DNA from 3 places in the Kribbella deserti genome. Region 3 is predicted to be linked to each of the others. Evidence: riboswitches for the same ligand, from Rfam matches in the RefSeq annotation. Region 3 holds a riboswitch; each other region holds the start of a gene.
What was found. A riboswitch is a leader RNA that binds a small molecule or an ion and turns the genes downstream of it on or off. The one in region 3 is predicted to bind cobalamin.
Positions count from the first base shown of each region.

Region 1: it holds a riboswitch for cobalamin, as region 3 does, so the genes downstream of both, ACFFGN_RS30755 (ribonucleoside-diphosphate reductase subunit alpha) here and ACFFGN_RS14290 (putative cobaltochelatase) in region 3, are expected to answer to the same signal.
Region 2: it holds a riboswitch for cobalamin, as region 3 does, so the genes downstream of both, ACFFGN_RS26200 (ABC transporter substrate-binding protein) here and ACFFGN_RS14290 (putative cobaltochelatase) in region 3, are expected to answer to the same signal.

Region 1 covers NZ_JBHLTC010000039.1:171,035-175,386, reverse strand. Annotated here, with positions in the region: gene ACFFGN_RS30755 (ribonucleoside-diphosphate reductase subunit alpha) at 1-2,357, opposite strand, end outside; cobalamin riboswitch at 2,398-2,639, opposite strand; gene ACFFGN_RS30750 (DinB family protein) at 2,757-3,338, opposite strand; gene ACFFGN_RS30745 (hypothetical protein) at 3,526-3,888, opposite strand; gene ACFFGN_RS30740 (GNAT family N-acetyltransferase) at 4,001-4,352, shown strand, end outside.
Region 2 covers NZ_JBHLTC010000035.1:136,152-140,503, reverse strand. Annotated here, with positions in the region: gene ACFFGN_RS26215 (alanine racemase) at 1-2, opposite strand, end outside; gene ACFFGN_RS26210 (helix-turn-helix transcriptional regulator) at 5-643, opposite strand; gene ACFFGN_RS26205 (pyridoxal-phosphate dependent enzyme) at 636-1,751, opposite strand; cobalamin riboswitch at 1,799-1,986, shown strand; gene ACFFGN_RS26200 (ABC transporter substrate-binding protein) at 2,014-3,060, shown strand; gene ACFFGN_RS26195 (FecCD family ABC transporter permease) at 3,057-4,058, shown strand; gene ACFFGN_RS26190 (FecCD family ABC transporter permease) at 4,055-4,352, shown strand, end outside.
Region 3 covers NZ_JBHLTC010000018.1:212,975-217,326, reverse strand. Annotated here, with positions in the region: gene cobO (cob(I)yrinic acid a,c-diamide adenosyltransferase) at 1-363, opposite strand, end outside; gene ACFFGN_RS14290 (putative cobaltochelatase) at 363-2,369, opposite strand; cobalamin riboswitch at 2,468-2,605, opposite strand; gene cobN (cobaltochelatase subunit CobN) at 3,456-4,352, opposite strand, start outside.

The DNA.
Region 1 (4,352 bases), on a different contig from region 3:
GACTTCTCCACGTGCGTGGCGGACAGCGAACGCAGGTAGTACGTCGTCTTCAGGCCGTAGCGCCAGGCGGACCGGTACAACTCGTCGAGCGCCTTGCCCGAGGGCGCCGCCATGTACAGGTTGAGCGACTGCGACTGGTCGATCCACTTCTGACGGCGAGAACCAGCCTTGATCAGCCAGAGCGGGTCGATCTCGAAGGCCGTCGCGTACAGCTGTTTGAGGTCGGCCGGAATCCGGTCGATCCGCGCGAGCACACCGTCGTACAACTTGAGATCGGAGACCATCGCCTGGTCCCACAGTCCGCGCGCCTTGAGATCCTTGACCAGATAGGGATTTGCGACGGTGAACTCGCCGGACATGTTCGACTTCACGAACAGGTTGCGGTAGATCGGCTCGATCGACTGGCTCACCCCGCAGATGTTGGAGATCGTCGCGGTCGGCGCGATCGCCAGCACGTTGGAGTTGCGCATGCCGTCACGGCGTACCTTGGCCCTGAGGGTGTCCCAGTCGAGCGTTTGGCCGGTGTCGACGGTGAGATCGCCGTTCCTTGCCGTGCGCAACAACTCCAGCGAGTCGATCGGCAGGATGCCCTGGCTCCACAGCGAACCGTCGTAACTGGCATAACGCCCGCGCTCAGCGGCCAGCTCGGACGAGGCCTCGATCGCGTGGTAGCTGATCCGTTCCATCGAGATGTCGGCGAATTCGACCGCCGCTTCGCACTGGTAGGGGATTCGCAGGGCGAAAAGCGCGTCGGCGAAGCCCATCAGGCCGAGGCCGACCGGCCGGTGCCGCTGGTTGGCTCGCTCGGACTCGGGCGTGGAGTACAGGTTCACGTCGATGACGTTGTCGAGCATGCGCACGGCCGTCCGCACGGTCGCGCGGACCAAATCGGCGTCGAGGCCGTCACTGGTCAGATGGGCGACCAGGTTGATCGAGCCGAGGTTGCAGACGGCGGTCTCGTCGGCGCTGGTGTTCAGCGTGATCTCCGTGCACAGGTTCGACGAGTGCACCACGCCGTCGTGCTGCTGCGGGGAGCGCAGGTTCGACGGGTCCTTGAACGTGATCCACGGATGGCCCGTCTCGAAGAGCACGGTCAGCATCCGCCGCCACAGGTCTACCGCGCGGATCCTGCGGAAGACCCGGATCTCACCGCGATCGGCGGCGGCCTCGTACTCGGTGTAGCGCTTGGCGAAGGCCTCGCCGTACAACTCGTGCAGGTCGGGTGTCTCGTCGGGGGAGAAGAGCGTCCACGACTCGTCCGCCTCGACTCGCTGCACGAACAAGTCGGGCACCCAGTTGGCCGTGTTCATGTCGTGGGTCCGGCGGCGCTCGTCGCCGGTGTTCTTGCGCAGGTCGAGGAACTCGCCGATATCGATGTGCCAGGTCTCGAGATACGCGCAGACCGCGCCCTTGCGCTTCCCGCCTTGATTGACCGCGACGGCCGTGTCGTTCGCGATCTTCAGGAACGGTACGACGCCCTGGGACTCGCCGTTCGTGCCGCGAATCTTGGCGCCGATCCCGCGCACGGGCGTCCAGTCGTTGCCGAGACCACCCGAGTACTTCGCGAGCAGCGCGTTGTTGCGAATGCCGGAGAAGATCGCGGCGAGGTCGTCCTCCACCGTGGTGAGGAAGCACGAGGACAGCTGCGGACGGGTGGTGCCGGAGTTGAACAGCGTTGGCGTGGAGGACATGAAGCGGAACGAGCTGAGCAGTTCGTAGAACTCGATCGCGCGCGCCTCGCGGTCGTGCTCGCGCAGCGCCATGCCCATCGCCACGCGCAGGAAGAACGCCTGCGGCAGCTCGAACCGGACCTTGTCGATGTGCAGCAGATACCGGTCGTACAGCGTTTGCAGCCCGAGAAACGCGAACTGCAGGTCCCGCTCGGGCCGGATCGCCCGGGCCAGCCGGCCGAGGTCGAACCCGGCCAGCGCCGGATCGAGCAGACCCGCCGCGATACCGGTCTCGACGTACGCCGGGAAGTACTCGACGTAGGCCGCGGCCATATCGGCCTGGCTCGCCTGGCGCGGTTCGCCGTGCACGCGGCCGAGCGCCTCCCGGCGGATCCGGTCGAGCAGCAGCCGGGCGGCGGCGAACCCGTACTCCGGCTCGGTCTCGACGAACGAGCGCGCGGCCATGATCAGCGCCTGCTCGATCTCGTCCTGGGTGATGTCGTCGTAGCAGGTGGCCAGCGTCTCCGTCAGGATCAGCTCGGGGTCGACCGAGCCGAGCCCGGCAGCGGCCTCGGCCACGATCAATCGCAGTCGGTCCATTTCCAGCTGAGGGCTGACGGTGGTGCTTCGGGTGCTGCTTGCGGTGCTGCTTTCGGTGGTGCTTCGGGGGACCGAAGTGATGGTCAAAGCTCTCTCTCCTCGCGAGTGCCTCGGGCGGCGCGCACCGGCGGTGCGCGCGCCAATGGCAGGTCTTCGGACTCCCGGGCATACCTCTCGGTCCTACCGGCCGTCGCTTCCCGAACCTGGCTGGTCCAGTGCTGTCGGCGGTTCCTGCTGGAACCGTTGGACGGCTGTCGTTCCCGGTCACCGCTGCGGGGCAGTTCCGGTTTTCCACCGGATTCCCTCTTACCCCTGAACTACTACACCTTGTGGTGCTAGTCGCTCAGGACCACTAGCGGTAGTGATGCTAGCCGCGCGCTGGGCAAATCTTGGCCACCGGCACACGCGTGTCGCCGCCGAGTTCGGCCGCCGGTCAGGCCGCCACGGCCAGTCAGGCTGGTCGGGCCGGTGGGTCGCCAGGGTGGGTCAGGCCGCCAGGGCGTGCAGGTCTTGCAGTGTCATGATCTCGGAGCCGTGGTGGATCAGCTCGCGGTTCAGCTGCAGAACGACGTGGCCGAATGGTGATGCCGCGTCCAGTCCGGTGGCCTGGCTCAGGCCTATTCGCATCACATCCTCCTCAGGCAGTTCGGCTATCGACTGCTGCCAGGCCTCGACCCAGTGCGTGAGCCAGGCGACGGCATCACGCGCGTTGCCGTGCAGGGTGATGTCCGTCCGGCTCTGCCTGCTCTCGCCGAAGGTCCACTCCCAGCGCTCGAAGAACGTCTCGGTCAGATGCGCGATCAGCCAGGCGATCGTCCGTGGCCCGCGATGATCCGGCTCGTTCGGCCATTGCGCCGTCCACTCGCCTGTCCCGTGCAGGCGGAAGCGGCCCGCATAGTGCCGCCGTACGACGGTCAGCGCCTCTGGAGTTGGGCGCCAGAAGTATTGCTCATCGGTCAATTCGGCCAGTCGCCCCGACAGGACGAGCCAGCTGAACCCGAGTTGCCCTCGCACCATCGCCATCGCCGACTGCCGGTGCAGGATCTCCCAGTCAAACGGCTCTGGCATGCCACTTCTCCTCACCCCGTATCGAACGTATGTTCGAAGTATTGTTGGCGAAGATGGCGAAGTCAAACCCTTGGCGTGTCGATCACGCGTTTGACTGCAGCCGTCTGCTACAAGCGTGCGCCCAGGTCCTGCCGGCACGTGAAAACGCCCGGGCCTCGCGTGGAGGACCCGGGCGTTGGTGGTGTTGTCAGCCCTCGCAGGGGGAGAGGCGGTCCTTCACCGATGAGCTGAAGTGGCTGCTGTAGATGTAGGTGTTGCTGTTCGTCTTGTACCAGAGGTTGTTGTAGTCGTTGTAGAGCCAGCAGGCGAGCGCGACCGTACGGCCGGATGCGATCGTGCCGGTGTTGCGGCACGCCTCGTACGGCCCGATGCGGTTCGGCGCGGCGCTGGTGGTCCGGGCGTTGTGAATCCACCCGCCACCTGGCATCGCGTAGCACTGGATCGCCGCGCCGGTCTCGGCGGCCGGGGCCGCCTCGGCGACGGTGCCGCCATGGATCGCGGGCACGGCGGCAACGACGGCGGCGAGGGTCAACTTGCTCAGGCGGTTCATGCACTCTCCGGTTTCAGGCGACGGCCGATCAGACCGCCAGAACCTACAAGCGTTTGACCTCCGCCATCGGTACGTGTCCGGGACCTGCCATGCCGTGGCAGGATTCCCAGCCATGCGGATACGACCAGCCGAGAGTGCCGACGCTGCCCCGATCGCCAGCCTGCTGGACGAGTTGGGTTATCCCCAGGACGGCGTGCAATCAGTCGAGGCCCGCCTCAAGACCTTCGCCGACAACCCCGCCAGCATGGTCCTCGTGGCCGAACAGGCCGTCGAGCAAGCGACCGAAGCTGCCGAGTTGCTGGGCGTGATCGCCGTACATGTCAGCCCCTTCTTCGAGAAGGATGGCTCCTGGGCCCGGATCGTGGCGCTGGTTGTCGCGGACCAAGCGCGCGGCCGCGGTATCGGCGCAGAATTGGTCGCCGCCGCGGAGGCCTTCGCCATCGAACGCGGCTGTTCCCGCATGG
Region 2 (4,352 bases), on a different contig from region 3:
ATGGTCACCTCACGTAGTTGTAGACGGTGGCGCGGGAGATGCCGAGGATCTCGGTCAGCGCCGGAACCGAGTGTTTCACCTCGAGAAAGCCCTGCTCCTTCAGGGATCGAAGCAGTTCCTTGCGGTCGGCAACTTCCAGATCGCGGGGCATTCGACCTCGCGCGGCGGCGAATTCCTCAACGACGGAACGCAGTTCGCCGGTGGTTCGCGCCCGCAGGTTCTCGGTCAGCGGCTGCTCGGGCGAATCGGTCTGGACCAGGTTGCCGAGGGCCCGCGCGACCGTGGAGAACAGGGATACGTCGAGGTTGAGGCAGATCGCGGCGACGTACACGCCGGCGCTGTTCTTCAGGCCGATCGAGGTGCTCTTGGCCGGGCGCCCGTCGGGAAACCTGTTCGGGTAGTTCTGGATCACGCTGGGGTAGTCCGGGTCCTCGACCCGGGCCAGCCCGAGCTCGGTCGCGGGCGCGCCGACGGCCCGTCCGGACAGGTTGTTCTCGATCACGCGGATCGCGTTGTCGGGCCGGCGCAGATCGTGCAGCACCACCTCGCAGACGCCGGGAAACATCTTGCCCAGCGCAACAACGATGGTCTCGGCCTCGCGCAGCAGTAGTTCGTCCTCAGTCAATCGAGTCAGCTCAGGCATCGAAGACCTCGGCCATCCGGGTGGTTGCCTTCAGCCCCGACCCGGTCAGGATCACCACGGTCGTTTCGCCCGGGCGGATCTGCCCGCGGGCGCGGAACACCTCGATCGCCGCGGCGGCCGTCGCGCTGGTCGGTTCGGCGTAGAGCCCGACCGAGGCCAGGCGCCGTACCGCTCCGGCGATGCCGGCCTCCGGAATGGCCGCGAGGTCCCCGCCGGATCGCCGGATGGCCGCGACCACCTCGGGCAACCGGATCGGCCGCTGGATCGCCGTACCCTCCGCGATCGTCGGCGTGAACTCCACCGGCTGATCGTGGAACGCGCCGACGATGGGCGCACACGCCTCCGGCTGGGCGACGAGCAACCTTGGCAGCCGGGGGATGTGCCCGGCCGCGAGGAGTTCGGAGAAGCCCAGGTCGCACCCGAGCACGATGCTGCCCGCCCCGGCCACGGTGACGACGGCATCGGGCGCGCGGAAGCCGAGGTCCTCCCAGAGTTCGTAGGCCAGGGTTTTGGTCCCTTGCAGGAAGAACGGATGCCAGTTGTGGCTCGCGTAGTACGTCTCGGCTGATTCCGCCAGCGCGCGGGCCGAGGTGGCCTCGCGGTCGCCCGGGACGAGTTCGACCTCGGCGCCGTACGCGCGACTCTGCAGCACCTTCGCCGGGGAGGTGCCCTCGGGCGCGAGGATGCGGGCCTGGATGCCGGCGCGAGCGCTGTACGCCGAGACCGAGGAACCACCGTTGCCGGAGCTGTCCTCGATCACGCGGTCGATGCCCTGGCCCGCGAGGTACGACATCATCACGCTGGTACCGCGGTCCTTGAAGCTGCCCGTCGGGCTGAACCACTCGAGCTTGAACAGCACGTCGGCGTCGCCCCAGCGCTGATCCACCAGCGGCGTACATCCCTCGCCGAGGGTGACCGGTTCGCGGATGTCGCCGGGCAGAGCGGCACGATACCGCCACAACGAGCGAACGCCCGGGTCGATCTCGTCGGGGCCGATGCCCGGCAGCGCCGACACGGTCAGCGGTGCGCCATCGTCCCCGCGCCAGCGGGAAACCTCCAGCGGGTAGTCGCGCCCGGACCGCGGATCGACGTACGTCGGCTCACTCATACGATAAGTCTAATCGTAGACATTTAGTCTATCAATGTCGGCATGGGCTACCGTGGCGCCGTCGTGGTGCTCGGGAAGCCGGTGAGATACCGGCGCGGCCCTCGCCACTGTGATCGGGAAGTGCATCGGCCACCCTGCCCAGCAGGGGTCACTGGTTGCGTGAGCAACTGGGAAGGCCCGTCGGCGCACGAGGTATCCCGTCAGCCAGGAGACCGGCTACGACGCGTCAGACCCGTCCACGAGGTGCTGGAGGAGCGGTCCTATGGCCGTTGGTGCGTTGCTGAAACCTGTCCTGATTCTGACCGCGCTGACCGTTGGCAGCAGCCTGGTCGCCGGCTGCGGTGGTGCCGCCCAGGCGGGTGACGAAACCGGGGCCGCCGCCATCACCGTGCGGAACTGCGGCCTGGACGTCACCGTCGATGGCCCACCCAAGCGCGTCTTCGCGGCGTACCAGCCGGCGATCGAGATGGCCCATGCGCTGGGGATCTCGGACCGCCTCGTCGGTACGGCGTACCTGGACGCGGTGGTGCTGCCCGAGTACGCGGAGGCCCAGAAGTCCCGGAAGTACTACAAGAACCTGCCCAGTCGCGAGGAGCTGCTCAGCCAGAATCCGGACTTCGTGCTGTCCGGGTTCAACGACGTGTTCAGCAGCAACGGCAGTGACGCGAGCTTCGGCGCACGCAAGGGCCTGGCCGAACTCGGCGTGCGGACGTGGATCTTCAGCCCGCTCTGCCCGACGGCGGACGGTCTCGGGGACGAGGCGATCGACCCGAAGACCGTCTCGATGGACAACGTGTACGCCGATCTGCGCGACCTCGGCCGGATCTTCGGGGTGTCCGAACGGGCCGAAGCGGTAGTCGCCGACCAGAAGACCCGGATCGCGGCCGTGCGCCAGAAAGTGGCCGGGGCCGACCGGCCGACGGTCGCCATCCTGCGGGCCAACCTCGAAGGCGGCATGACCGTCTCGGGCGGTCCGGACTTCGGCACCGTGCTGATTCGCGAGGCCGGCGGTGTGAACGCCTTCGCCGATCTCACCTCCCGGCGGAACGTGAAGATCAGCATGGAGGAGTTCATCAAGCGCAATCCGGACTACGTGCTGGTGAGTGACTGCTGCGACGCCACGATGACCGAGGCCGACGCCGCCGCGGAGGTGGCCGCGTTGATGAACAACCCGGCGCTGGCGAATCTGAAGGCGGTCCGGAACAAGCGGATCAAGCCGTTCCTGTTCGCGCATCACTCGGCCGGTGTGCGGGGTGCGCACACCACCGAGCTGATCGCCGGCATCATCCATCCCGACCTGGTCAAGTGAGGTTCCAGGCTCAGCGTGCGGCGGGTCTGCTGATCGCCCTGGCCGTGCTGGCCGGTGTGGTCGTGGTCTCGGTGATGGTCGGTGACCGCTTCCTCGGACCCGACGAGGTGTACGCCGCCGCGCGCGGCTTCACCGGTTCCGATACCGACCGCGTGATCCGGTACCTGCGGTTTCCCCGCACGATGGCAGGCCTGCTCGCGGGCGCCGGCCTCGGTCTCGCGGGTGCGGTGATCCAGGGCGTGACCCGGAACCCGCTCGCCGGGCCGGGCATCCTCGGGGTGAACGCCGGTGCCGCCCTCGCGGTCGTGGTGGCGATCGGCCTGCTCGGCATCCACAGCCTCAGCGGTTACGTCTGGTTCGCGATGGCTGGTGCTCTGGTGGCAACCGTTGTGGTCTACCTGGTCGGCTCGGCCGGCCGCGGCGGCGCCACCCCGGTGAAGCTGGCGCTCGCGGGCGCGGCCATTTCGGCATTCCTCGGCTCGGTCACGTCCGCGATCACCTTGCTCGACATCTCCACGTTGAACGAGTTCCGCTTCTGGGTGGTCGGTTCGCTCGGGCGTGCCGACGTACCGACCATCAGCCAGGCGTGGATCTTCATCCTGGCCGGATCCGTTCTGGCGCTTGGCCTGGCCAGTTCGCTGAACCAGATCGCGCTCGGTGACGAACTCGCCAGCACCCTCGGTACCAAGGTCAACCTGGTTCGCCTCATCGCCGCCCTCGCGGTGATGGCGCTGGCCGGTACGGCGACCGCCATCGCCGGGCCGATCGCCTTTGTGGGGTTGACGGTTCCGCACATGGCGCGGGCGATCGTCGGCTCGGACTACCGCTGGATCCTGCCATGGTCGATGGTGCTCGCGCCGACCGTACTGCTGCTCGCCGACGTCATCGGCCGTCTGGTGGTCCGGCCCGGTGAACTCCAGGTGGGCATCGTGACCGCGCTGGTCGGCGCGCCGCTGTTCATCGCGCTGGTCCGCCGCCGGAAGCTGGCCGAACTGTGAACCGCCTGGTCGTACTGCGTTCCGGGCCGGTCTCGGCGCGGGTGGATCTGGTCAGCCTGGTCACCGGTTCGATCGCGTGGGTGCTGACCTTCGCTGTGGCGGCGGTGTCGCTGACGCTTGGCGACTACGAAATTCCGCTGGCGGATGTGCTCAACACCCTTGCGGGTAACGGCTCCCTGATCATGACCGACGTGGTGGTGAACAGCCGGCTGCCGCGCGTCCTGGTCGGGATGGGCGTCGGTGCGGCGTTCGCGATCTCGGGTGCGATCTTCCAGCGGCTGGCGCGTAATCCGC
Region 3 (4,352 bases):
CTGGATCTCCCGCCAGCCTTCGAGCGCGTCGGCGGCGTGGTCCTCCTCGGTACCGGCCTTGCGGGACCAGCTCCAGCCCTCACCCATCTTGTGCCACTCGACCGGACCGCCCTGCCCCGTTGCCTCGTGCAACGACCCGAGCGCCTTGAAGGCCTCTTCCTCGCCGACCTTCCACTTCGCGCTCTTGACGAACTGGAAGACGCCGATGTTCCAGCCCTGGTTCCAGCCGCGCAAGGCCATGCCGAAGGCGGCGGTCGACTTGCCCTTCATCTCGCCGGTGTGCACCATCAGCAACGGCCGGTTCCGCCGCTGCCGGGTGGTCAGACCGTCCTGCGGTACGACGCTCGGCTGTCCCTTCGGCATCAGGCGGCCCTTTCCGTGACGGTGCGGACGAGGTTGCCCGCGGCAACTTCACCCAGATCCAGGTACTCCGCGCGCAGGTCGGTCGCGAGCTCGCCCGCGAGGCCGAGCCGAACGCCCCGGCGCGGTTCGCAATCGACCACCACGGCCGCGATGCCCTTGTCCGCAAGCCATCCCGCGGCCCGCCGGGCCTTCTCGAAGGCGTCCGCCCCGGCCGTCGCCCGGCCATCGGTCACGAGCACCAGCAAAGGCCTTCGCCGGGGATCACGAATGGCGGCGATCCGGAGCACCTCGGCCGCTTGCAGCAGACCCTCCGCCAACGGCGTACGGCCTCCGGTGGGCAACGACTCGAGCCGTCGTACGGCGGTCTCGACGCTTCCGGTCGGCGGCAACGCCACGGTGGCGGCCGATCCGGCGAACGTCACCAGCCCAACCGTGTCCCGGCGCTGGTAGGCGTCCATCAGCAGCGAGACGATGGCCGTTTTCACCTCGGTCATCCGCTTCTTGGTGCCCATCGAGCCGGACGCGTCGACGCAGAACAGCACAAGATTGCCCTCGCGCCCTTCACGAACGGCCAGCCGTACGTCGGTGGGCCGAACCGCGAGGCCCGGGCCGGACCGGCCACGCGCGTGCTGATGCGGCGCGGCGGTACGGATCGTGCCGAGCAGATGCGGACGACCTGGCTCACGACCGACGCGAGCCCGATCGCCGACCACCCGGCCGACCTCGGTCAGCGCCCGCGAACGCCGTCCGGACACACCCCGGCCGGCGGCCTGCACACTCAGCAGCCTGGCCTTGAACGGTTCGCCCGCGCCCTCGACCTGCCCACTCGGCGCCTGCCCCGGTTGCGCCTGCGCCCCCTCATCAGCGGAAGCCTCATCCGCGGAGGACTCAGCTGGGGACTCCTCGCCACCACCGTCCGGGCCGTTGTCAGGCCCGTTCGGCTCGGGGTCCGGCTCGTCCTCCGGCGGGGTGCTGTCGTTGATGGCCTGCTCGAGCTGTTCGTCATCGAGGCCCGGCGGGTCGAACGGGTTGCGCCGCTTGCGGTGCGGCAAGGCCAATTTCGCCGCGGCGCGGACGTCCTCGACCTCCACCACGGTGCGCCCGGACCAAGCGGCATGCGCCATCGCCGTACGTGCCGTGACCAGGTCGGCCCGCATCCCGTCCACGTCGAACGACGCACAGATCTCCGCGATCTGCCGCAACGCGCCATCGGTGAGGATGACGTCGGGCAGCAGGCTCTGGGCCTTCACGATCCGCTCGGCGAGTTCGCGCTGGGCGGCGTCGTACCGGCCGGCGAAGCCCAGCGAGTCCGCCTCGTACGCCAGGCGCGCGCGCATCACCTCGACCCGTACGGCGGGGTCCCGGCTGGCCATCACGTCGACGGTGAGCCCGAAGCGGTCCAGGAGCTGGGGACGGAGTTCGCCCTCCTCCGGGTTCATCGTGCCGACGAGCACGAACCGGGCCGGGTGGGTGACGGAGACGCCGTCGCGTTCGACCGTGGCCCGGCCCATCGCGGCCGCGTCCAGCAGTACGTCGACCAGGTGGTCGTGCAGCAGGTTGACCTCGTCCACATAAAGGAGGCCTCGGTGCGCTGCCGCGAGCAGGCCTGGCTCGTACACGGTCACGCCCTCGGACAACGCCCGCTCCAGGTGCAACGACCCGAGCACGCGGTCCTCGGTGGCGCCGACGGGCAACTCGACCAGCCGCGCGGGCCGGGACGTCGTACCACTGTCTACGTGCGGCGCGTCCGGGCAACCGGGGTCGGGCCGGCCGGGGTCGCAGGAGAAGCGGCAGCCCTGGACGACCTCCACCGCGGGCAGGACCTCGGTGAGCGCGCGCACGGCGGTGGACTTGGCCGTGCCCTTCTCGCCCCGGATCAGCACGCCACCGATCGCCGGGGACACCGCAGCCAGCACGAGCGCGAGCTGCAGGTCGTCCATGCCGACGACGGCCGTGAACGGAAAGCCGACAGAAGCGGCGGTGGGGGTGGGCTGAGCAGACCGCATCGGCGGCAATTCCCTTCGTCCAGCGGGTGTCCACGCCCGCAACGGCACTGGTACGCACACCTGGGTCGAGCGGCATGCGCAACTGGTACGCGAACCGCAGCAACGGCCCACGGACGGCAGGAGATGTCCTGGCTTCCAGCCCATGTCGGCGCCGGTCACAGTGGCGGGACCGCCCCGGACTCCCAGCCTCAGCCAGTCACCGGTGTTCCTCCCCAACCGTCCCCGCGATCCTCCCACACCCTCACCTCAGCCCGGATGCCGCTTCCGTCACACCCACTCCCCTGCTCGCGTTCGTTCGTCGCGATCCGCCTCGCCCTACAGTTGTCGCGAGTGGGGAACCGAGCGGTTCAGGTGGGTGAGGCGTCGCCAGAGGCGTGGTCGGACGAGTTGCGCCGTACCGGCAAGGTGGTCTTCACGCTGCGGCCGCGGTTCGCGGGCGGCACTCTGGGCGTGATGTGGCTGCTGCTCGTTACCACGCAGATGTCCACACTTCGCTCGGGGTTGGCAGGCGACGACTTCGAGCTCGTGATCGCCGGCCTGCTCGTCGCGACCGCCGTCGCCACGACAGCGGTCTACGCCTGGCAGCTTTTCACGCGGGGCCAAGGAATTCACCGTCGACCGATCGTCGGTCAAAGACCTGCCCGCCCTGGGCAACTGGCTCGAGCAGGTTCACAAAGAGCAACGGACCTCCGACGCGCATTGAGCCTCGTCCTCTGAGTCCACCAGACATCTGAGCGGCCGAATTCTGTCCAGTGGACTCACTAAGCGACTAAGCCATCCTCGCCGCTTCTTGCCCGGCTGCCGGGTTGTCGCACGGCTACCGGGTTGTGGTGTGGCCGCTGCCGAGTTGTTTGGCCGCTACCCGGTTGCAGTCAGGTAGTCGTACGAAAACCCGGCAGCCCCACCAAAACCCGGCACCGGGCGCGCCTCATCCACCGCATTCCGCGTCCGACCGTGCGAAAAGATCCACCCGCACGACCAACCAACGCCGCCACCCACCAACGACCCCGGCCCGGCACAACCAGCACAACCCCCACAACCGGCACGACGGCGACGGGACGCGCACACGTGTGCGCGGGCGGGAGGTCAGCGGTCTTCCAGGTCGCCTTCGGTTTCCAGGAGGGCGGTGCGGAGGGTGGCCAGGGCTTCGGGGGTGGGTTCGGCCCAGAGGCCGCGTTGGGCGGCTTCGAGCAGGCGTTCGGCGATGCCGTGGCGGGCCCAGGGGTTGGACTTGCGGAAGAACTCGGCCATTTCCTCGTTGGCGACGTACTCGGTGGTGAGGGTCTCGTACATCCAGTCGTCGACCACGCCCGCGGTGGCGTCGTAACCGAAGAGGTAGTCGACCGTCGCCGCCATCTCGAAGGCGCCCTTGTATCCGTGCCGGCGCATGGCCGACATCCAGCGCGGGTTCACCACGCGAGCCCGGAAGACCCGCTTGGTCTCCTCCTCCAACGTCCGCGTCTTAACGGCAGCCGGTACGGCGGAGTCGCCGATGTAGGCCTTCGGGTTGGAGCCGGTCAGGTGGCGCACCATCGCGACCATGCCGCCGTGGTACTGGAAGTAGTCGTCGGAGTCCATGATGTCGTGCTCGCGGGTGTCGGCGTTCTTGGCCGCCACCTGGATCCGGGCATACGCGCGCTCCATCGACGGACGGGCCTCAGCGCCGTCGAGGTCCTTGCCGTAGGCGTATCCGCCCCAGACGGCGTACACCTCGGCGAGTTCGGCGTCGGTCCGCCAGTTGCGCGCGTCGACCAGCGGCAACAGGCCGGCGCCGTACGAGCCGGGCTTGGATCCGAACACCCGGGCCGTTGCCGCGCGCAACTCGTTGCCCGCCGCGACATCATCCAGGACGTGGGCCCGCAAATAGTTGTCCGCAGCATCTTCGTCGAGCTCCGCGACAGTCCGAACCGCCTCGTCCAGCAGCGAAACCACGTGCGGGAAGGCATCCCGGAAGAACCCGGAGATGCGGATCGTCACGTCCAC